3 regions of the Bradyrhizobium sp. SZCCHNS30572 genome follow, and region 3 is predicted to be linked to each of the others. Evidence: predicted binding sites of a transcription regulator. Region 3 holds the regulator's gene; each other region holds the start of a gene.
What was found. Region 3 encodes LexA, which represses DNA repair genes until DNA is damaged. Its sites were predicted from a motif close to TGTTCNNNNTGTGTTCNG; they were not measured.
Positions count from the first base shown of each region.

Region 1 (7,647 bases), 160 kb from region 3:
TGAGGTTGGCCCAGTTGCCTTGACCTTCGATGCCGAACACCCAGCCGCCAGCCTGCCAGCGATAGCCGATCTGGCCGCCCGCCAGCGCGCCGGTCGCATCATGGCAGCCTTCCGCGTTGGTTGCGGCCACGCCGGCAAAGCTGACCTTGTTGGTCCAGCAGGTGCGGGCCGCTGCGCCACCGGCATTCAGGCCGATATAGAAGCCACTCCAATCATAGATCGTCGTGATCATCGCAGGCGCTTTGGTGAAGGTGCGCGCGGGCAGATCGGCAGCGATGGCCGGCGCAATCCCCAGCGCCAGCGAAGTTGTCGCCCCCAGCAACAGCCTTCTCATCGCATTCCCCAAACCACGTCCGACGCCCGCACGCACGCTCTCACCAACGCCCACCCGCCGGACGTTGATAGCTCCTTCCGCCGTAAAAAGCCGTCACCCAAAGGACACAACGGCTCGGCAAGTGCCGGTTCTGGCACACAAAAAAGGCCGGCGCGAGGCCGGCCTTTCGACATATTCGCTTTTTGCGTGCAATCAGTAGCGCGACACGATCGGGCCGCCGAAGTGATAGGAGACGCCCGCCTTGACGGTGTGCACGGTGTCGCTCCACTCGGAGCGATTGGCCGGAACCGCGCTGTACTGAATCGAGCTCTTGCCGAAGTCGAGATAGTTGTATTCGACCTTGGCCGACCAGTTCGGCGCGAACATGTACTCGGCGCCGGCGCCGATCGTCCAACCCCAGCGCCAGTTGTTCTGAGCGAAGCTATTCGCCGCGCCACCATTGAGCGCTGCGTCGTAGCGGTGTTGGAGATCGCCGACGGCAGCGCCGCCGCTGACAAAGAACAGCGCCGGACCCGCAGCCCAGCCGAGGCGGCCCTTGATGTCGCCGAAGCCGCGCAGCCTGGTGAAGTAGGTATCGCCGAGACCGGCGTTGACGACGCCCGACCGGCCGTTGATGTCGGCCCAGTGATAGTCGCCCTCGAGACCGAACACGATGTTGTCGACCTGCCAGTTGTAGCCGACCACACCGCCGACGAAGCCGCCGCTGGTGTCATAGTTCTGGGTGCCGGCAAAGATCGCCGTATTCGGCGCCCCGAAGAAGGTCTCGTTGCTGCGGCCCCAGCCGCCGCCGCCCTGCAGGCCGAGGTAGAAGCCGGCCCAGGTCGGAAGCGGCGCCGGCGCCATCACCGGGGCCTTCGTGTACGGGCGGGCGGCGAGATCGGCGGCTCCCGCCGGCGTCAGCGCCCCCAAAACCATCAAGCTGACAGCTCCGAGAAAAATTCGTTTCATCCCAAGTCTCCCGCGTTGGGCGTCTCCAAAATGGTCCCCGGAGACGCTCGTCTGTGAAGTTGGTGCGACCACGCTTGCGGCCCCAATCCATCCTCAAATATACGCGATTCAACCCTGGATACCGTCTCCCAAAAGCCACAGCCGAGGAGGAAGTGAGGCCGGCTAACTTAATGAAAGTTAATCCCTTTTTCGTGAATAAGGGAACTTTTTCCGGGTTCCATTGCGAGAACTTGCGGTTCCATCGAGTTCCGTGGAACTCGACGCACGGTTGTAGACATATGCGCGCGAACAAAACTGGAACAATGGCCTTCCGCCTGCTATATGTGGATAAGCAATGGACAGGGCGGGTGGACCGCGCGGCAACCGTATAGGGTCCGCCGCGAGAGGAAGGGTTAGCCACCGGACGCCGTGAGGCCGGTGTGGACGGCCGGTCCGATGATCGAGAACCGCGGGAGAGTGGTGATGGCGGGTAGTGTGAACAAGGTGATTCTGGTCGGCAACCTCGGCAAGGACCCCGAGATCCGGCGCACGCAGGATGGGCGGCCGATCGCCAATCTGAGCATTGCGACGTCGGAAACGTGGCGCGACAAGGCGACAGGCGAGCGCAAGGAAAAGACCGAGTGGCACCGCGTGGTGATCTTCAACGAGGGTCTTTGCAAGGTCGCCGAGCAGTATTTGAAGAAGGGCGCCAAGGTTTACATCGAGGGCGCGCTGCAGACCCGCAAATGGACCGATCAGAGCGGTGTCGAGAAGTACTCGACCGAGGTCGTGCTGCAGGGCTTCAACTCCACCCTGACGATGCTCGATGGCCGGGGTGGTGGTGGCGGCAGCTTCTCCGATGACATGGGTGGCGGTGATTTCGGCAGCAGCGGTCCGTCGATGGCGCCGCCGCGCCGCGCGGTTGCTTCGGCGGGCGGTGGCGGACGCAACAGCGACATGGACGACGACATTCCGTTCTGAGGCGCGGGCGCGGACGCTGCTGATGCGAGCCGGCTTGCCCGTGTCTGGACGGCAGGCCGGCGGTCATCCGAGGGGGCCGGCCGGGGTGCTGCAAGCGATCGTGCGAGGTTGGTACGATGATGGAGGCTGTGGCAAGGACCCTCGACTTCTATCGGCTCGCCGAGGGCCTGAAGCGCGAGTTGCGCCACAGCTGGCTGTCTGACGGGCGCCGCGAGAGCGTGGCCGAGCATAGCTGGAGCATGTCTCTGCTCGCGTTGCTCGTGCACCGTCATCTCGAAAGACCGGTCGAGATCGATCGCGTGCTGAAGATGATCATCGTCCACGACCTCGTCGAGGCGCTGGTCGGAGACGTCCCCTTCTTCGAGACCGGCAGCCGAAAGGATGCCAAGGTCGCCAAGGAGCGCGAGGCGATCGAAGTCATCCGGTCGCGCTTGCCCGGGGGAGGCGGGCAGGAGATATTCGACCTGTTCCATGAATTTGAGGCGAAGCTCACGGCGGAGGCCAAGTTCGCCGCGGCGCTCGATCACCTCGAGGTTCAGATGCAGCACAACCTTGCCGATCTTGGGACCTGGGAGCCCGTCGAGTACGATCTCGTCTACACCAAGATGGACGCGGTATGCGCCCATGACGCCATGCTCGTCGAACTGTGCGGGCTGGTGAAAGGCCAAGCCGAAGCCAAGATGCGTGCTGGCAGCGTGGATGTCGACGCAATCAAGGAACGTCTGCACGAGCTGCGGGCTGCGATCTAGCTCTGGGGGCTGCCATGAGCTTCGCGCCGCTGCTCGACGCCGAGCCCGCCGTCCAGCTGCACGCCGTCGCCGCGATGACGGCGTTCGCGCTCGGGCTCGTTCAGTTCGCCGCCCCGAAGGGGGCCGTGCCGCATCGAACGGTCGGCTGGATCTGGGTCGCGCTCATGGTTGCCGTTGCAGCCAGTTCGTTCTGGATTCACACCATCCGGTTGGTCGGTCCATGGAGCCCGATCCACCTGCTGTCGATCTACACGCTGGCCGTGCTGCCGCTGGCGGTGTGGGCTGCGCACCGGCACCGGGTGGCGGCCCATCGCCGGGCCATGATCATGCTGTTTTCCGGCGCCCTGGTGATCGCCGGACTGTTCACGCTGCTGCCGGGACGCATCATGCACAAGGTCGTCTTCGGGCCGTAGCCGAAACGGTTCCCGGAGCCTGCCATGGGCGGCCGCAGCAGCCGGTTAAGTGACTGGAAAGGCGAGCAGAAAAAGCGCTCTTCGGATCGCCTTGGGGGTGGCCTGCGGCACGCTCCTGCGCTATATGATTCCAAGCGATTTTCGCGTGTCAAAACCGACCGGTATCCCCTTTGTCCGATAAAGAAGATGAGAAGCCCGGCGAGCCGGGCGGACCTTCCGACATTCGTCCCGTCTCCATCCTCGATGAGATGAAGCGCTCCTACCTCGATTACGCGATGAGCGTGATCGTGTCGCGAGCGCTGCCCGATGCGCGCGACGGCCTGAAGCCGGTGCATCGGCGCATCCTCTATTCGATGTACGAGCAGGGGCACACGCCCGACAAGAAATACGTCAAGTCCGCGCGCGTGGTCGGTGACGTCATCGGTAAATACCATCCGCATGGCGACCAGTCGATCTACGACGCCATGGTGCGCATGGCGCAGGACTTCTCGATGCGCGTGCCGCTGATCGACGGCCAGGGCAATTTCGGCTCCGTCGACGGCGATCCGCCGGCCGCCTACCGATACACCGAAGCGAAGCTCGCCAAGTCGGCGATCCCGCTGCTCGACGACATCGACAAGGACACCGTCGACTTCCAGCCGAACTACGACAATTCGGACAAGGAACCGTCGGTTCTTCCGGCCAAATATCCGAACCTGCTGGTCAATGGCGCCGGCGGCATCGCGGTCGGCATGGCCACCAACATCCCGCCGCACAATCTCGGCGAGGTGATCGATGCCTGCATCGCGCTGATCGACAATCCCGCGCTCACGATCGACGAGCTCATCAACATCATTCCGGGGCCGGATTTCCCGACCGGCGGCATCATTCTTGGACGCGCCGGCGTCCGCTCGGCCTATCATCTGGGCCGCGGCTCGATCATGATGCGCGGCAAGGTGACGATCGACACGATCCGCAAGGATCGCGAGGCGATCATCATCTCCGAGATTCCCTACCAGGTGAACAAGGCCACGATGGTCGAGCGCATCGCCGAATTGGTGCGCGAGAAGAAGGTCGAAGGCGTTGCCGACCTGCGCGACGAGAGCGACCGCGACGGCTACCGCGTCGTCGTCGAGCTGAAGCGCGACGCCGTGCCGGACGTCGTGCTCAACCAGCTCTACAAGTTCACGCCGCTGCAGACGAGCTTCGCCGCCAACATGCTGGCGCTCGACGGCGGCCGCCCGCAGACGATGACGTTGAAGGACCTGCTGACGATCTTCGTCGCGTTCCGCGAGCGTGTCGTCACGCGCAGGACCAAGTTCCTGCTCAACAAGGCGCGCGACCGCGCCCACATCCTGGTCGGCCTCGCCGTGGCCGTGGCCAATATCGACGAGGTCATCCGGGTCATCAGGACCTCGCCCGATCCTGCGTCCGCGCGCGAGGCGTTGATGTCGCGCGATTGGCCGGCGCGCGACGTCGAGGCCATCATCACGTTGATCGACGATCCGCGTCATCGCCTCGCCGAGGACGGCACCATCCGGCTGTCGTTCGAGCAGGCCAAGGCGATTCTCGACCTGCGTCTGCAGCGCCTGACCGCGCTCGGCCGTGAAGAGATTTCCGACGAGCTCGACAAGCTCAAGGTCGAGATCAACGACTATCTCGACATCCTGCGCTCGCGGGCGCGGGTGCAGGGGATCATCAAGGACGAGCTCGCCGCGATCAAGGCGGAGTTCGGCACGCCGCGCCGCACCGTGATCGCCGAGCAGGAAGGCGAGGTCGAGGACGAGGACCTGATCCAGCGCGAGGACATGGTCGTGACCGTGTCGCATGCCGGCTACACCAAGCGCGTGCCGCTGTCGGCCTATCGGGCGCAGCGCCGCGGCGGCAAGGGCCGCTCGGGCATGCAGACCCGCGAGGAGGATTTCGTCAGCCGGCTGTTCGTGGCCTCCACGCACACGCCGGTGCTGTTCTTCTCGTCGCGCGGCCAGGTCTACAAGGAGAAGGTCTGGCGGCTGCCGATCGCGGCGCCCAACGGGCGCGGCAAGGCGCTGATCAACATCCTGCCGCTGGAGCAGGGCGAGCGCATCACCACGATCATGCCGCTGCCGGAGGATGAATCCTCCTGGGCCAATCTCGACGTGATGTTCGCCACCACCGGCGGCAACGTCCGCCGCAACAAGCTTTCGGATTTCGTCGACGTGCGCCGCTCCGGCATCATCGCGATGAAGCTCGACGAGGGCGAGGAGATCGTCAACGTGCAGATCTGCACCGAGCGTGACGACGTGCTGCTCACGGCGTCGGGCGGGCAGTGCATCCGATTCCCCGTCACCGACGTGCGCGTCTTCACCGGGCGGACCTCGATGGGCGTGCGCGGCATCGCGCTCGCCGGCGGCGACAAGGTGATTTCGCTGTCGATCCTGCGCCATGTCGAAACGACCTCGGACGAGCGTACGGCGTACTTGAAGATGCGCCGGGCGATGTCGGGCGATGCTGCCACCGAGGAGCCGGTCGAGACCGAGGGCGAGGAGGCGGCCGCTGGCGCGATCCAGCTGTCGCAGGAACGCTATGTCGAGATGTCGGCGCAGGAGCAGGTGGTGCTGACCGTCTCGGTCAATGGCTACGGCAAGCGCACCTCGTCCTACGAGTACCGCACCACCGGCCGCGGCGGCAAAGGCATCGTCGCGATGTCCGTCAACAACCGCAACGGCAAGCTCGTCGCCTCATTCCCGGTCGAGGATGGCGATCAGATCATGCTGGTGACGGACAAGGGGCAGTTGATCCGTTGCCCCGTCGACGGCATCCGCATCGCGGGACGCTCGACCCAGGGCGTCATTGTGTTCGACACCGCCGATGATGAGCATGTCGTGTCGGTGGAGCATATCGGCGAGGAGGCCGAGAACGGCAACGGGGCCAGCGAGCAGGCAAATGGCGAGTGAAGGCGCGACCGGCGAATAGTGAGCAGCTATTCGCTTACTCCGTCCGCTCGACGGAGACCATCCTGGCCTCGCGGACCGTTCCTCTGGTTCCGGCGCTGCGCAGGCAGCCCGCTTCGAAGTTCGGCCAGGCCTGCTGTGAGCAGTCGCGGCCGATCGGTCGAATGTCCAGGCGGTCCGCCTTGGCGAGCGGACGCGGCACGCTGGCTTCGACCTGAGGAGCGAAGCCGGGCAGGAGGGTGATGCCGGCAGCCACCAAGCCGGCCGCTGCGACTGCAGATAGCGCTTTGATCATGACGGTCCCCTGTCTGGGCCGTTCGGCCCGTTGTTCGTTAAGGATTTGATAATCAGTTCGGGTTTCGAGACGTCTTCGCGGAACGGGCGAATTGGTTTCGTCTCGGCGCGAGCGTGTTTCGTGTCCCGAGTTCCGATGAAACAATCGCGGTAGCCCACCACAGTTCCGGCTCCCCGGTGTCGCACCCCATTTCATTGCGGTGCGGTCTCTCGGCCGCTCTTTGCCCATCACAGCCACGCCAGCGGGCGTGACGGCGGCTTGCCGGCCTGTTCCGGGCGGTATAGGACGGGCGCATGCAACGCATTGCGCTCTATCCGGGCTCGTTCGATCCCGTCACCAACGGCCATCTCGATGTGGTCCGGCAGGCCGTTCATCTCTGCGATCGCCTGATCGTCGCGGTCGGCGTGCATCACGGCAAGAAGCCGCTGTTCTCGACCGAGGAGCGGCTGGCGATGGCGCACGAGATCTTCGGTCCCGTCGCAGCCGCGGCGGGCTGCGGCTTCGAGGCTGCGACCTACGACAATCTGACCGTCACCGCCGCGCAAAAGGCCGGTGCGATCATGATGATCCGGGGCCTGCGCGACGGCACCGATTTCGACTACGAGATGCAGTTGGCCGGCATGAACCAGACCATGGCACCGCAGGTCCAGACGGTGTTCGTTCCAGCCTCGGTGGGTGTCCGTCCGATCGCGGCCACCCTGGTTCGCCAGATCGCCGCCATGGGCGGCGAGATCTCGCATTTCGTGCCGCCGTCGGTGGCCGAAAGTCTCAAGGCCAAGTTCAAGTGATCCTTCGGGCACCGGCCGCTTCCGGCAGTGCCTTCCTCTCCTCATCGTCTCATGTCATCGGAGTTGCCATGATCCGCGCTCTCGCTTTCGTCTTTGCTCTCGTGTTCGCGTTGCCGGCGCTGGCCCAGTCGCTGCCTGCCGGCCTCGACAAGCAGAATGCCCTGGTCATCGACACCACCAAGGGCCGCATCATCATCAAGCTGCGCACCGATCTGGCGCCACAGCATGCCGAGCGACTGAAGACGCTG
Region 1 is NZ_JAUESY010000002.1:503,185-510,831, forward strand. Features, by position in the region: gene QX048_RS07405 (outer membrane protein) at 1-334, opposite strand, end outside; gene QX048_RS07410 (outer membrane protein) at 527-1,282, opposite strand; gene QX048_RS07415 (single-stranded DNA-binding protein) at 1,745-2,242, shown strand; gene QX048_RS07420 (HD domain-containing protein) at 2,359-2,991, shown strand; gene QX048_RS07425 (DUF2306 domain-containing protein) at 3,006-3,404, shown strand; gene gyrA (DNA gyrase subunit A) at 3,575-6,319, shown strand; gene QX048_RS07435 (hypothetical protein) at 6,354-6,611, opposite strand; gene coaD (pantetheine-phosphate adenylyltransferase) at 6,905-7,399, shown strand; gene QX048_RS07445 (peptidylprolyl isomerase) at 7,468-7,647, shown strand, end outside.
Region 1: a site for LexA is predicted at 1,567-1,584, ahead of QX048_RS07415 (single-stranded DNA-binding protein). Genes of this name have one in related genera too.

Region 2 (7,647 bases), 150 kb from region 3:
GCGAAACTTCCGTGCCTTGCCGAACACCGAGGCCGAGCAATCGAAATCGGCGAACAGCCCGGCGCGCGATCCGAGCTTCTGCCGCGCGTTGGCCTCGCTGTCCGACGAGACCAATGCGAGCATGGTGCCGTTCGCGGCAAGGGTGTCGAGCATGATGTCGACGCCTGCGAACAGCGGGATGCTCGCCGCATGCGCCGTCTTCAGTTGGCGCACGTGGCGCGCGATGAAGGGCAGCTTCCAGCGCGGCACCTGAAGGAAATCGAGGATCTCACGGGTCGAGGCATGGCGGAGCCCGTTGATGTCCTCGTCCTTCACCTGACGAAAGCCGAAGCGCTGCGCGACGACGTTCACGTGGGTGCGAAACCACGGGAAGCTGTCGGCGAGCGTGCCGTCGAGATCAAAGATGACGAGAGAGTAGGGCATCGCGCGAGGTGAGCGTGGCGAGGAGTTGATGATCGTCGAGGCGTGTCGTCCTGCGACAGCCCTGCGCCATAGCAATGGGAGGGGCGGCGCGCAATGAGATGCGATCATTGCGTGTCGCAGCTCCACGGTGACGTTCGATGATCAGGGGTTGAACATGTTGTGATGTGCACCTGGAGATAACGCGGTCTATCATCCCGGTGGGCCGGCGGATCATGGTCTGCCTGCCCGATTTGATCGAAATTGTTTTCATCATTCAAGCCAGAGAGATTTCACATGGCCCTCAACAAGGTTGCTGCAGCGTATCTGTCCTACTTCGCCTATATCGACGACGCGCTCGATGTGGTTCAGCCGAGCGATTTCGTGGCGATGCTGAAGTCCGTCCCATCGGGTGCGGCGAACGGTCCGTGGTCGCTATGCTGGGGCCCGGCGGTCAACAACGGCGTGCTCGCCTATGTCGCGCAAGGCAGCGACGGCAGCTACGCGGTGGCGTTCCGCGGCACCGATGTCGATGGCTCGGTCGCCGGCGCGTTCGAGAACGTGCTCGCCGATGCCGATGCTGTCTTCCAGGTGCCGTGGCTCTATCCGCAGCAGGCCGGAGCGCCGCTGCAGATCAGCGCCGGAATCAACGACGCGCTGGCGCTGGTCATCGCGCTCACCGATCCCACGACGGACCTGTCGCTGCTGGACTATCTGCGCGGCCTTGCGTCCAAGCAGAACCTGCAACTGATGGTGACCGGGCACAGTCTCGGCGGCGCGCTCGCCGTGGTGGCGACGGCGTGGCTGCAGGACCAGTTGCCGAAGCTGAACTCGTCGCTGACGTTCACGCTGTGGCCGCACACCTTCGCGGCTCCGACGATGTGGAACGCGGGCTTCGCGACGACCTTCGCAAAGAGCTACACCTATTACGCGGCGGTCAACAGCAACGACATCGTGCCGATGGCCTGGGCCAACCTGAACGGAATTCTCGGTACCTATCCGCCGCCGGCGCCGGTCCTGAAGGACACCAACTACTACTCGATCTACAAACCGCTCGAGTGGCTCAGCGCAGCGATCCCGACCTATACGTCGATTGCGCCGAGCAATCCGGATCTGTTCACGATCACGCCGATCGTCGAGGCGAACGACTCCTGGACCGCGGAAGCCGGCTACATGCATTCCATGCAGCTGCAGTATTTCCCGCATGCGACCGGCACGAAGGCGCCGCCGCTGCCGGGAGTCACCAAGACCGGCGTGGCGCGGCCACGGGCGGTCGCCGTCGCGGCCTGAGCGCCGCAGGGCAGCTTTTGCGGGGCTGGGTTCGCTCAGTCCTGCAAGGGGGCTCGGTGCGGCGGCCGATCAACCTTTCATCACGATTATTGTGAGTGTGCGCTGCGGGAACGCCTGGCGCCGTGCGGTGGTTGACCCCGCACAGAAGCGAGGAGAGAGACATGCAACGTACGATCAAGATGGCCGCGCTGGCCGGAGCCACGCTGGTGATCGGCACCGCCGCCGCGTCCGCGCAGGGCTATGCTCGATTCGGCGACTCCATGGCCTGGGTGCCGCCGGCGCAGACCTCCGATTCCGAGCCGGTGTATGGCGCAGCGCCGGCGCCGGCCTACGCGCCGGGTCCGGTGGCTGGCCCAGTGGCCTGGGGCGGCGGCTACAACGGCACCAACCATCCGACCCCGGGCTCGACCCAGGGCGATGTCGGCCCGTCCGGCAACAACAACGGCACGCTGACCGGCGCCTACCGGCAGTGGTAGTTGCCGTCTGGCGCTGAAGTGAGCCGATCAAGCCCGCCGCTCGGACAAGAGCGGCGGGTTTGTCGTCTGAGAGGGCGCCCAGGCGCTTGCGAGATGATGCGACCAGCATTCTGGATCATCTGATCGCGGCAACGTGAGCGCCACGTTGTGTCGCACGCATGTTGTGGCGGGTGGCGGAACTGCCGGGGCATGACGATGGTTTGTTCCTCGATGAATTAGGAACAACGGAGCAAGTTCATGACACGCACGTTTGGATTGGCAGCGCTCACCGCCGTCACGCTGGTCGCCGGCACGATCGGCGCCTCGGCCGGCGAATACGGGCCGGGCGGCTACGGCTATGGCGGCCAGGTCACCAGCACCTATGCCTACCGCGACTCCTTCGCCTGGGCGCCAGGGCCGGTCTATGAGGAAGGCTACGTCGCCGTCGCGCCGGGCCCGTATGACGGCCCGGGCTGGGGCGCAGGCTACAACGGCACCAACCACCCGACCCCGAGCTCGACCCAGGGCGACGTCGGACCGCGCGGCAACAACAACGGCACGCGGAGCGGGTTTTACCGTCAGTGGTAATCTGAGTTCGTTGCAGAAACATCGAGCCCGCCGCTCTGCCGAGAGCGGCGGGTTTTGTTGTGATGAACCGGTATCGACCACATGCGTCATTGCGAGGAGCGCAGCGACGAAGCAATCCAGAGTCGCGTACGCGGCCCTGGATTGCTTCGCTTCGCTCGCAATGACGATCGATACAAGGGAATTGAGGGCAACTACTCCGCAGCCTCGCTCGCCGCGCCGCGGCCGCGCTTCTTCGGCTTGGCCGACTTCTCCAGCACCGGCTTGAGGAACTGCCCGGTGTAGCTGCGCGGCGCCTTGACGATATCTTCCGGCGGGCCCCAGGCGACGATCTCGCCGCCGCCGTCGCCGCCTTCGGGGCCGAGGTCGATGACCCAGTCGGCGGTCTTGATGACCTCGAGATTGTGCTCGATCACGACCACCGTGTTGCCCTGCGCGACCAGCTCGTGCAGCACCTCCAAGAGCTTCTTGACGTCGTGGAAGTGCAGGCCCGTCGTCGGCTCGTCCAGGATGTAGAGCGTGCGGCCGGTGGCGCGCTTGGACAGCTCCTTGGCGAGCTTGACGCGCTGGGCCTCGCCACCGGACAGCGTGGTGGCCTGCTGGCCGACATGGATGTAGTCGAGGCCGACGCGGCGCAGGGTCTCGAAGGTGTCGCGCACCCGCGGCACCGCCTTGAAGAACTCCGCGGCCTCCTCGACGGTCATGTCGAGCACGTCGGCGATCGACTTGCCCTTGAACAGCACGTCGAGCGTCTCGCGGTTGTAGCGCTTGCCCTTGCAGACGTCGCAGGTGACGTAGACGTCGGGCAGGAAGTGCATCTCGATCTTGATGACGCCGTCGCCCTGGCACGCCTCGCAGCGGCCACCCTTGACGTTGAACGAGAACCGGCCCGGCTCGTAGCCGCGCGCCTTGGATTCGGGGAGGCCGGCGAACCATTCGCGGATCGGCGTGAACGCGCCGGTATAGGTCGCGGGGTTTGAGCGCGGCGTGCGGCCGATCGGCGACTGGTCGATGTCGATGATCTTGTCGATATGCTCCAGCCCCTCGATGCGGTCGTGCGGCGCGGCGGCCTCGTTGGCGCCGTTGAGCTTGCGTGCGATCGACTTGTAGAGCGTGTCGATGAGAAGCGTCGACTTGCCGCCGCCGGACACGCCTGTGATCGCGGTGAACAGGCCGAGCGGAATCTCGGCCGAGACGTTCTTCAGATTGTTGCCGCGGGCATTGACGACCTTGATGGTGCGGCGATGGTTCGGCGGCCGCCGCTCGGGCACCTCGACCTCGAGCTCGCCGGTGAGATATTTGCCGGTCAGCGACGCCGGATTGCGCATGATCTCCGCCGGCGTGCCCTCGGCGACGATGTGGCCGCCATGGGTGCCGGCGCCGGGACCGATGTCGAGCACGTAGTCGGCGAGGCGAATCGCGTCCTCGTCATGCTCGACGACGATGACGGTGTTGCCGAGGTCGCGCAGCCGCTTCAGCGTGTCGAGCAGGCGGGCATTGTCGCGCTGGTGCAGGCCGATCGACGGCTCGTCGAGCACGTAGAGCACGCCGGTCAGCCCCGAGCCGATCTGCGACGCCAGGCGGATGCGCTGGCTCTCGCCGCCGGACAGCGTGCCGGAGGAGCGCGCCAGGGTCAGGTAGTTGAGGCCGACGTCGAGCAGGAAGGTGAGGCGGTCGCGGATCTCCTTCAGGATTCGCGTGGCGATCTCGGTCTGCTGCGCGTTGAGCTGCTTCGGCACCTCGGCGAACCACTCGCCGGCCGCCTTGACGGAGAGGTCGCTGATCTCGCCGATGTGCTTGCCGCCGACCTTGACGCACAGCGCCTCGGGCTTCAGCCGAAAACCCTTGCAGCCGGCGCAGGGCACGTCGTTGAAGTATTTGCCGAGCTCCTCGCGCGCCCACTCGCTCTCGGTCTCGCGGAAGCGGCGCTCGATGTTGGTGATGACGCCCTCGAACGGCTTCTTGGTGTCGTAGGCGCGGACGCCGTCCTCATAGGTGAACTTGATCTCGTCGTCGCCGGAGCCGTGCAGCAGCGCGTTCTGCGTCTTCTTGGGCAGGTCCTTCCACTTGGTGTCCAGCGTGAACTTGTAGAACTTGCCGAGCGCGGTCAGGGTCTGCAGGTAATAGGGCGAGGACGACTTGGCCCAGGGCGCGATCGCGCCCTTGCGCAGCGTGACGTCCTTGTCGGGAATGACGAGGTCGGCATCGACGTGCTGCTCGACCCCCAGGCCGCCGCATTCCGGGCAGGCGCCATAGGGGTTGTTGAACGAGAACAGCCGCGGCTCGATCTCGGGGATCGTGAAGCCGGAGACCGGGCAGGCGAACTTCTCCGAGAACAGGATGCGCTCGGGCCCGCTCTTGTCGTGGATCTTTGCGGTTTTCTTTTTTTCCTTCTCCTCCGCCGGCGCGGCCGAGGCGGGAGCGTCTGCGAACTCGATGACGGCCAGGCCTTCGGCGAGCTTCAGCGCAGTCTCGAAGCTTTCTGCGAGACGCTGGCCGATGTCGGGGCGCACGACGATGCGGTCGACGACGACGTCGATATCGTGCGGGAACTTCTTGTCGAGCGTCGGCGCCTCGGCGAGCTCATGGAAGGTGCCGTCGATCTTGACGCGCTGAAAGCCCTTCTTGAGATATTCGGCGAGCTCCTTCTTGTACTCGCCCTTGCGGCCGCGCACGACCGGCGCCAGCAGATAGAGGCGGGTGCCCTCGGGCATCGCCAGCACGCGGTCGACCATCTGCGAGACGGTCTGGCTTTCGATCGGCAGGCCGGTCGCCGGGGAGTAGGGCACGCCGACGCGCGCCCACAGCAGGCGCATGTAGTCGTAGATCTCGGTGACGGTGCCGACCGTCGAGCGCGGGTTCTTCGAGGTCGTCTTCTGCTCGATCGAGATCGCCGGCGACAGGCCGTCGATCTGGTCGACGTCCGGCTTCTGCATCATCTCCAGGAACTGGCGCGCATACGCCGACAGCGATTCGACGTAGCGGCGCTGGCCCTCGGCGTAGATCGTATCGAAGGCGAGCGAGGACTTGCCGGAGCCGGACAGGCCGGTGAACACGACGAGCCTGTCGCGCGGGATCTCGACGTCGATGTTTTTCAGATTGTGCTCGCGGGCGCCGCGGATGGTGATGGCCCGCAGGCTCGACTGGTTGGCTTGCGCGCGCTGCTTGGCCTTGAGCACTTCATCCATGACGATCGTCCCACGGCGCAGAGTCGCGCCATCGTTGCAGGCGCGTTTCGCCGGAAGCCGGCCATCGGACGCCAGGGGGAAAAGGTATGGTCGGAACGTAGGAAGAACGGAGCTGGATTTCCAGTGCCGTCAGCGAATCATCAACAATGCGCTCAGGGAATGGCAGCGACTGGCAGGAGGCTGCCGGTTCCGTCCTGTTTTGTGCACGATCCCACAAAGAAAAAACCTCCGCTCTGGCAGAGCGGAGGCTGTGTGCGTTGGCCCGGAGGCAAAAACTTAGAAGTGGTAGTTGATGCCGACCTGACCGGAATGCACGTTGAGGGTGCCGGTCGTGAGCGTGCCGAGGCCGGTGAAGGTGTAGCTCTCGCCACCGAAGCTCTTGTAGAGGTACTCGCCCTTCAGCGACCAGTTCGGGGCGAACATGTACTCGACGCCAGCGCCGACGGTCCAGCCGGAGTGGATCTTGCTGTCGGCAGCGGCGAAGCCGGGGGCCGTCAGCGAGATGCGGTTGTCGGCCCAGGCGTAACCACCGGTCGCGTACAGCAGGGTCGGGCCGAAGGCGTAGCCGATGCGGCCGCGGACAGTGCCCCAGTCGCGGATCTTGGACTCGGCGTTGACACCGAGCGCGCCGACGTTTGCGTTGATGTCTGCCCAAGCGGCGTCGGCCTCGAGGCCGAACACGACAGCACCCTGCTGCCAGTTGTAGCCGACGGTGCCGCCGGCGAAGCCGCCCTTCATGGCCGCGAAGTCAGCATTCTCGTTGGCATAGCCGCCCATGGCACCGATGTAGAAGCCGGTCCAGGTCAGCACCGGCGCGGCAACCGGGGCCTTGGTGTAGGTCGGGCGTGCGGCAAGATCAGCGGCGGCAGCGGGAGCGGCCAGGGCGGCCAAGGCCACGGTCGCGAGCAGGATCTTCTTCATTCCAGTCTCCAGTTTATTTTTATTCCTCGAAGTCCGCATCGCACCGATAAGCTTACGCACGAAACAGACTCACCCGTTCAAGTTGACGAGGTTCCTATAGCCCGGTTCCGTACGGATTACCGTCACCCTGAAGACACACTCGCGCCCAAACCGCGTTTTTACGGCCAAGTTCCAGAAAGCCTATGTCACTCAGTTACTTGGTTCCGGGTGTGGCGAGCCGGCAAGGTGGCATCAGGGCAACAAAAAAGGCCGGCTTTCGCCGGCCCTTCTCGGAACCTGTCGGTTTGCAGGCATCAGTACTTTGCGATGACCGGGCCGCCGAAGTGGTAGCTGAGGCCGGCCTTGACCGTGTGAACGGTGTCCTTCCACTCGGAGCGGTTGAGCGCCGCAGCGCTGTACTGGATCGTGCTCTTGCCGAAGTCGAGATAGTTGTACTCGAGCTTGGCCGACCAGTTCGGCGCGAACATGTATTCGGCGCCGGCGCCGACCGTATAGCCCCAGCGGGTGGTGTTCTGGCTGAAGACGTTGCCGGGCACGCCGTCATAGCGATGCTGCAACTGGCCCACCGCGGCGCCGCCGCTGACGAAGAACAGGGCGGGACCGGCGGCATAGCCGAGGCGGCCCTTGATGTCGCCGAAGCTGGTCAGCTTGGTGAAGAAGGTGTCGCCGACGCCGGCATTGACCACGGCGGAGCGGCCGTTGATGTCGGCCCAGTGATAGTCGCCTTCGAGGCCGAACACGACGTTGTCGACCTGCCAGTTGTAGCCGACCACGCCGCCGACGAAGCCGCCATTGGTGTTGTAGTTCTG
Region 2 is NZ_JAUESY010000002.1:493,630-501,276, forward strand. Features, by position in the region: gene QX048_RS07365 (HAD hydrolase-like protein) at 1-423, opposite strand, end outside; gene QX048_RS07370 (lipase family protein) at 697-1,689, shown strand; gene QX048_RS07375 (hypothetical protein) at 1,851-2,165, shown strand; gene QX048_RS07380 (hypothetical protein) at 2,403-2,732, shown strand; gene uvrA (excinuclease ABC subunit UvrA) at 2,924-5,917, opposite strand; gene QX048_RS07390 (porin family protein) at 6,194-6,838, opposite strand; gene QX048_RS07395 (outer membrane protein) at 7,132-7,647, opposite strand, start outside.
Region 2: a site for LexA is predicted at 6,009-6,026, ahead of uvrA (excinuclease ABC subunit UvrA). Genes of this name have one in related genera too.

Region 3 (7,647 bases):
TCATCAGCACCCGCCGGCTTGGCATCAGCTTCGGGATGCCAGGACCACGCGACTTCACGTCCGCGCCATGCCGTTCGTCCGCGCGCCATCAGGGCACGCTGCGACACGTCGCGGCCACCGCATCCCGCGCTCCACGTCCGTGACGATCGCGAAGCGCCCCTCCTGTCGAGCACGGGACCAAATCAGCATAGCAGCTTTTTCCGAAAAAGCGAATCTTAAATGCGACCGCCGGCAACGGCGCCATCCGGCCCGTCTCCCGCCACATCCGCTGGTCGCAGACGAGCCGGCGCCTAAGCGCATCGGCATCGGCGGCGAGATCGTCAAGATCGCGCCGTGCTCGATGACCATCGTCGGCACGCTCGCCGATTGGTCGCAATGGACCGGCGTGACCTTCGATCGCTCGGGTGAGATCGAGGTCCCCGGTGCTCTCGTGCCCGTGCTCGCGGCGGTCGAGCACGACCATGCCGCCTATGTCGAGCCGAATGTCTGGATTCGGCATCCGCTCTGACGCGGTGCAGGTCGTCCGCGCGACGATCAACGCGCCGGCACGACGCGCTCGTTGAGAAATCCGATCACCACGTCGAACGCCTGCCGTTCGATTCCGCTCCATCAGGATCATGTGCGTGCCCTGCCCGATCTCGACCAGGCGCTTGTATGGCGCGCTCACGAGGCGAACGAACAGGTCGTGCGCCATCCCGAAGCGGACATCCACATCCCATTCCGCCGCGAGCACGAGCACCGGGCAGTCGATCGTGCTGGGATCGTAGATCGGCTGGTCCACGGTCCAATGCTCGTCCATGTGGCGCGCGCAGATCGAGGGCGTCGCGGCAGCGCATATGACGATCGCCTATGACCGGCGCGGATTTGGTGAGACGGTCGCCTATGAGGAAGCTCATTCTCCGGTCGAGGACCTGCTCGCCGTCGTCGACGCGCTCGCGCCGGGGCGGCCGGCGACGCTGATTGCCTGCTCGCAAGGAGGCCGCATCGCGCTCGACTTCGCGCCTCGCCATCCGTCACGTATGGCATCGCTGGTGCTGATCGCACCTTCGATCAGCGGCGCGCCGGAGCCGGTCTATCCACCGGAGATCAAGGCGCTAACGGCGTCGTTGGCCGCTGCCGAGGCCGCACAGGATTGGGATCGGGTCAGCGCTATCAAGACGCATCTGTGGGTCGACGGTCCCTTGCAGCGCGAGGGACGCATCTCCGGCGAGCCGCGCGAGACGTTCCTGAAGAAGAACGCCGCCGCACTCCGCGCGCCGCCAACCGGCGCGACTCTCGATATGGCACCAGCCTTCCCGCGCCTCGCGGAGATCGTCGCGCCATCGCTCGTCATCCGGGGGGACTTGGACTTTCCTCACATCCAGCAGCGAAGCAGGCTGCTCGCCGCAACAATGCCGAACGGGTCAGGACATGAGCTGGCCGGAACGGCGCACCTGCCGAGCCTGGAACGTCCGCAGGAGGTCATGCGGTTGATTGCAGACTTTCTCGCGCGATCGTGAGGCAGCGGCCCGGAAACGGCCCACAGCAGACGGTCAGAACGCAGGGAGCGGCCTAGGCCCTTGGCCGCGCCGTGCGCGTTCGGTTAGAAGGCGATTCATTCGATCTGCCGTCTCCGTCCGAAGGAAATCCCATGGCCCTGATGCCGGTGTCTGATGCGTTGTCCGCCGTGCTCGCCGGCGCCGAGCCGCTGGCCGAGGAGCAGGTCGGGCTGGACGAAGCGTTTCACCGCATCCTGGCGCGGGACCTCGCGGCGCTGCGGACGCAGCCGCCCGAGGCAATGTCGGCGATGGACGGCTATGCCGTGCGCGCGGCGGACGCCGCCCAGGCCAAGGCGCGGCTGAAGGTCATCGGCGAGGTTGCGGCAGGGCGGCCGTTCGATCGCGTGGTTGGACCCGGCGAGGCGGCGCGGATCTTCACCGGTGGCGTTGTTCCGGAGGGCGCGGACGCGGTGGTGATCCAGGAGGACACGATCGCCGAAGACGGCCACGTCGTGATCACCGAGGCCGCGATCAAGGGCCGGCATATCCGGCCGGCGGGCGTCGACTTTCACCAGGGCATGGTGCTGCTGAAGTCCGGGCGCCGGCTCAGCGACCGCGACCTGTCGCTGGCGGCCAGCATGAATCATCCGGCGCTGCCGGTGCGGCGCCGGCCGAAGGTGGCGCTGCTCGCCACCGGCGACGAGCTGGTGATGCCGGGCTCGACGCCCGGCCCGGGCCAGATCGTCTATTCCAACGGCTACGCCTTGCGGGCGCTGGTGCGCAACGAGGGCGGGACCCCGATCGATCTGGGCATCGCCGCGGATACGATGCAGGCGACGATCGCCGGCATCCGCCGGGCCCGCGAGGCCAAGGCCGACATCCTGATCACGACCGGCGGCGCCTCGGTCGGCGATCACGACCTCGTCAAGCAGGCGCTCGAAGCCGAGGGCGTCGAGATGGCGTTCTGGAAGATCGCGATGCGGCCGGGCAAGCCGATGATGCACGGACGGCTCGGCGACATCAGGGTGATCGGACTGCCCGGCAATCCGGTGTCGTCCTATGTCTGCGCCATCCTGTTCCTGGTGCCGCTGATTCGGCGGCTGCTCGGCCGTGACGAGGCCGTGATGCCGCGCGAGACCGCCCTGCTCGGCCGCGAACTGGGGCCGAACGATTCGCGCGAGGACTATCTGCGGGCACAGCTCGAAGAGCGCGCCGACGGCACGCTGGTCGCGACCCCGGTGAGCCAGCAGGATTCGTCGCTGCTCGGCAATCTCGCGCTCTCGCAGGCTGTGGTGATCCGGCCGGCGTTTGCGCCGAAGGCGCCTGCGGGCAGCCCGTGCGAGATCCTGCGCCTGCCGAACTGAGCCGCTTCCCCGGTAAAGCCCGGTCTGTTCATCATATTTTTAGGATTGCGGAACACACATCGAACATATAGTGTCCGTTCATGATTTGTTTTTAGTATGTTGCGGGCGACGCGATGACGGTCCGACTCCAGGGCGCTCTCAGCCGGTTTGTGCGCGAGGCGCAGCTCCTGGACTCGGACGACAACAAACCGGGGACCAGGTCGAGATGCTGACGCGCAAACAGTACGAACTTCTGCGGTTCATCAACGAGCGGCTCAAGGAAGCCGGCGTGCCGCCGTCCTTCGACGAGATGAAGGATGCGCTCGATCTGCGCTCGAAGTCCGGCATTCATCGCCTGATCACGGCGCTCGAGGAGCGCGGCTTCATCCGCCGGCTGCCCAACCGCGCCCGCGCGATCGAGGTGATCAAGCTGCCCGAGCTGTCACAGGCCGCCAACAACCGCCGCGGCTTCACCCCATCGGTGATCGAGGGCAATCTCGGCAAGGTGCGCACCAGCACTCCCGCGCTGGACGATGGCGAGCGCCCCGTCGCAGTGCCGGTGATGGGCCGCATCGCCGCCGGTACTCCGATCGAGGCGCTACAGACGCGCAGCCACACCATCAGCGTGCCTGCCGACATGCTCGGCAACGGCGATCACTATGCGCTTGAGGTGCGCGGCGACTCCATGGTCGATGCCGGCATCCTCGACGGCGACATGGCGCTGATCCAACGCAACGAGACCGCCGACACCGGCGACATCGTGGTGGCGCTGATCGACGATGAGGAAGCGACGTTGAAGCGCTTCCGCCGCCGCGGCGCATCGATCGCGCTGGAGCCGGCCAACACCGCCTACGAGGTACGCATCCTGCCGCCGAACCGGGTGAAGATCCAAGGCAAGCTGGTCGGGCTGTACCGCAAGTACTGATCGCGAATGGGATCGGTCGATGGGCGGCGGGCGCACGCGCTTTCGCCGCCGATCGGAGGCTGCCCAGCAAAATACGTCACGCGCGAATGCACCTCATGATGTGCAGCGCGGCATGCTCAAACGCTTGTGATCGGCCGCGGGCACACGCGATGCAGATCAGCGCAGAATTGCCGCGAAGCGCGCGCTAACATCACCATCGATGTCCACTCTGATAGAGGCCTGCGCCTGTCCGGGGGGAGCGTGGGTCGGCTATCTCTCAACGAGGAGCGATCCGATGTGTGACTACAGCCTCCATGCGGTTGCGTCCCGTCCCGCCAAGGTCGGCGAGACGTTGATCTCGATGACCTTCCGTGGCACCGCCACCCGCGGCTTCGCGCTGGAGAGCGAGCCGACCGTCGCAGTCTGCATGCTGCCCGGCACCGAGTTGGCCTTCGCCGAGGACGTCCGCTACGACAGCCGCTGGCTCTGGACCCGGACGATCCGCGAGCGCGTCGCAAAGTTCAACAGCATCGAGACTCACATTCCCGATCGCCATCACGACGCGATCGAATTCGCCGATGGCCGCCACGTGCTGGTGACCCAGCTCTGCGAGGGCCAGCGCGTCACCGTGCTGCAATTGCCGGTCAGCAAGCAGCCGGCGGAGCGACGCCCGGACATCGCCGAGGACGTGCCGCCTTCGCAGGCCACACCGATTCGCCGCATCAGCATCACCTGAGGGGTCTCCGCATCGGCATTTCTCTCGGTCGTGAGCGAGCTTTCGACCGTGGGAGATTTGGGTTCTGCAAGCGCAAAGTCCTCTCGGGCGAACCTTACGCCCCGGCATCGCATCGGATAGGAACGACATCCCTCGGCCGCCATGATGTGCCGGGGGAGCCTGCCGCCGTGGTCAACAAGATCGATTGGAACAAGGCCGCCGGGATCACCGAGCCCGGCTGCAATATGCTTGTGTTCGGATGGCTGACAGTCACGGCTGACGACATCGCCATCTGGCAACGCTATCCGCGCGCTGCGTTCACGCTGGCCGAAAGCCCCTCGCTGTTCGATGGACTTGGCAACATGGACCTGGCGACACCGAGTATCATCTCGGCACGTTCGAGCTGCCCGGCACTCAGTCTTCCTCGCCCTGCTCCGTCTCCGGCGGCGTCGCGTCCTGAGGCCGCACGGCCGGCGCGCGCGGCGTCAGCGTCGTGTCGAACTCGCCGGCCTCGGCGGGCGCCGGCCACCATGGGCGGTCGGTGCCGCCGGCGCGCGCCGGCGTGACGGCGAAGCTCCTGCCCCGCTGCACCAGCATCAAGGCGCCCTGCTGCCGCAGCCGCTCGCGATCGATGACGGCCGCCGCGCAGGATGACGGCGCGGCGCGCGCGGTGACGATGAGCGCAGCACGGGCGCAATCATCGGCGAGCGCCTCGGCGCGCAGGGTCACGGCGGCGAAGCGGCCATCGGCCATCGCGACCACGCAGCCCGCCTCGTCGCAGGAGACGCCATCGGCGAGCGATGAATCCGCCGGCAGCCGGGCATCGGCGTCGGCCGCGAGCCACTCCTTGGTGGCGAACACGTCCTTGCCGGTGCGCATCACATGCAGGCGCCCGTCACGGCCGCGCACCGCCACCGCGCGCCCATCGCCGGCGATCAGCACGTCGGGCAGCGGCGTCGCGGCGGCCCACGCGGTGGCCACCACGAGCCCCACGGCGCCCGACCACCGCAGCGGGGTGCGCAGCAGGCCGATCAGGATGACACCGAGGCTGGCCAGGATCAGTGGACCGATGCCGAAGGCCGGGATGCGTCCGACCGCGCCGGGCAGCGCTGCCACCCAGCGCGTCACCGCGATCATCCAGTCGATGCCGAGGCCCATCAGGGTCCACCAGGGACCGTCGAGCCCGAACGGCGCCGCCACGAGGCCCATCAGGCCGGCCGGCATCACCAGCGCCGAGACGACCGGCATCGCCGCGAGATTCGCGAGCACGCCATAGGGCGTGACGCGATGGAAATGGAAGGCGGCATAGGGCGTGGTCGCGAGCCCCGCGATCAGCGAGGCCAGCAACAGCATCGCAAGCTCGCGGCCGCCCCACAGCGCGATGCGCTGCGTCGTGGAGCTGTCCGGCGTCGCAAACAGTCTGGGCAGCCCGAACTGCACCAGCGCGACCAGGCCGAGCGTCGCCGCGAACGACATCTGGAAGCTCGGATGCACCAGCGCTTCGGGAGCTGCGACCAGCACGATCAACGCGGCGACCGCGAGCGTACGGAAGGTGACGGCGCGGCGGTCGACCATGACCGCGATCAGCACCACGGCCGTCATGAAGAACGACCTTTGGGTCGCGACCTCCGCGCCTGAGAGCAACAGATAGAACGCCGCCGCGACCAGCGCTGCGGCCGCCGCCCATTTCTTGATCGGGTGGCTGATGGTGAGGCCGGGGATCAGCGCCAGCAGCGCGCGCACGGCGAAGAACACGACACCGGCGACGACCGCCATGTGATAGCCGGAGATCGACAGCACGTGGCCGAGACCGGAGACGAACATCGCGTCGTTGACATCGGGCGTGATGGCGTCGCGCCGGCCGGTCAGCAGCGCGGTGGCGATGGCGCGTTCGTCGCCCGACAGGCGGCCGCGGATGCGTGCGTCGATCGCATCGCGCAGACCCTGCATGGCCGCCGCATAGCCCAGGCCGAAGCCGGCGGCCTGCGGCGGCGTCGCCGTCGTGATCGCGCCCATCACGAAGCCGGAGGCGCCGATGCCCTGGAAGAACATGTCGCGCGCGAAGTCGTAGGATCCCGGCCGCACCGGGGCCATCGGCGGCAGCAGCCGCGCCTTGAGCTGCACGAAGCTGCCGACCTCGGGCGCCGCGCCCTTGCGCACCGCGAGCCTGACACGCGCGATGGTGACGGCGTTGCGCGGGCTCTCCATCGACGTCACCCGCAGCACGATGCGGTCGCTGCGCTCGCGGATGTCGCGCGCCTCGACGAAGCCGGACAGCGCCACCGAATACAACGGCCGCGCCAGCACCGGATGCGCGACGCGCGCGGTCTTGACAGTCGCCGCGGCGAAGCCGCACGCCGCCGCCGCAATCATCACGGCAACCGGAAACAGCCGATGCCGCCGCATCATGATGGCGACGATGCCGAGCAGCGCCGCGGTGGTGGCGGCAATCCAGAGCACGGGCTCGTGATCGGCGGTGAAGTACAGCGCGATGCCGGCCCCGAACGCCACCGGCACCCAGGGCAGCAGCCGGCCCGCCCCGGCCTCCTCGGCCGCCCAGCTCTTCAGGCGAGCGGCGAACACCGACGACGCACCGGACCCGATCGCGGGCCAGCCGCCGGCCAGCGCGCCGCGCGGCGGCCAGACATCGGCCATCACGCCCGCGATCCCGCGACGCCCTCCCGGCGGCCTGACCGGCTCCGCCATTGCCCCCACACCAACCCGTTACCCGACGGGCGGAAAGGCTACCGGAAGCTGCGCGAGCGCGCCTAGCAGAACGGAACGGGAATCCTGGAGATCTGCACGGCCGCTGCGGGGGAACTTTTTGCGCCGCACGTGCTTTTCAGGGGATGGACGCCCACGACCCTGAAGACCCCTTCGCCGACCTCGCGCTCGAGAAGGCGATCCACCTGCGCTGGACTCTCCGGGACATCAAGGCCCACCGGCTGACGCTGTCCCCTGTCGCCGACGAAGATCTTTCGCTGCTCACCGAGCGCGGCCTCGTCGAACTCACCGACGGCGTGCCGACGCTGACCGAGGCCGGGCAGGACGCGATCAGCTGAGCCACACGCGTCCCGCGGTCTCCGCTTGCCTCACCCCTTCGCGACTTCCTTGGCGAAGGTGTCGCGCAGGCCGATGGTGCGGTTGAACACGAGCTTGTCGGCCGTCGAATCCGGATCGCGCACGAAGTAGCCCTGCCGCTCGAAC
Region 3 is NZ_JAUESY010000002.1:338,729-346,375, reverse strand. Features, by position in the region: gene QX048_RS06565 (hypothetical protein) at 89-799, opposite strand; gene QX048_RS06560 (alpha/beta hydrolase) at 798-1,499, shown strand; gene glp (gephyrin-like molybdotransferase Glp) at 1,631-2,842, shown strand; gene lexA (transcriptional repressor LexA) at 3,048-3,746, shown strand; gene QX048_RS06545 (hypothetical protein) at 4,021-4,461, shown strand; gene QX048_RS06540 (ComEC/Rec2 family competence protein) at 4,855-7,146, opposite strand; gene QX048_RS06535 (hypothetical protein) at 7,290-7,502, shown strand; gene QX048_RS06530 (glutamine--tRNA ligase/YqeY domain fusion protein) at 7,533-7,647, opposite strand, start outside.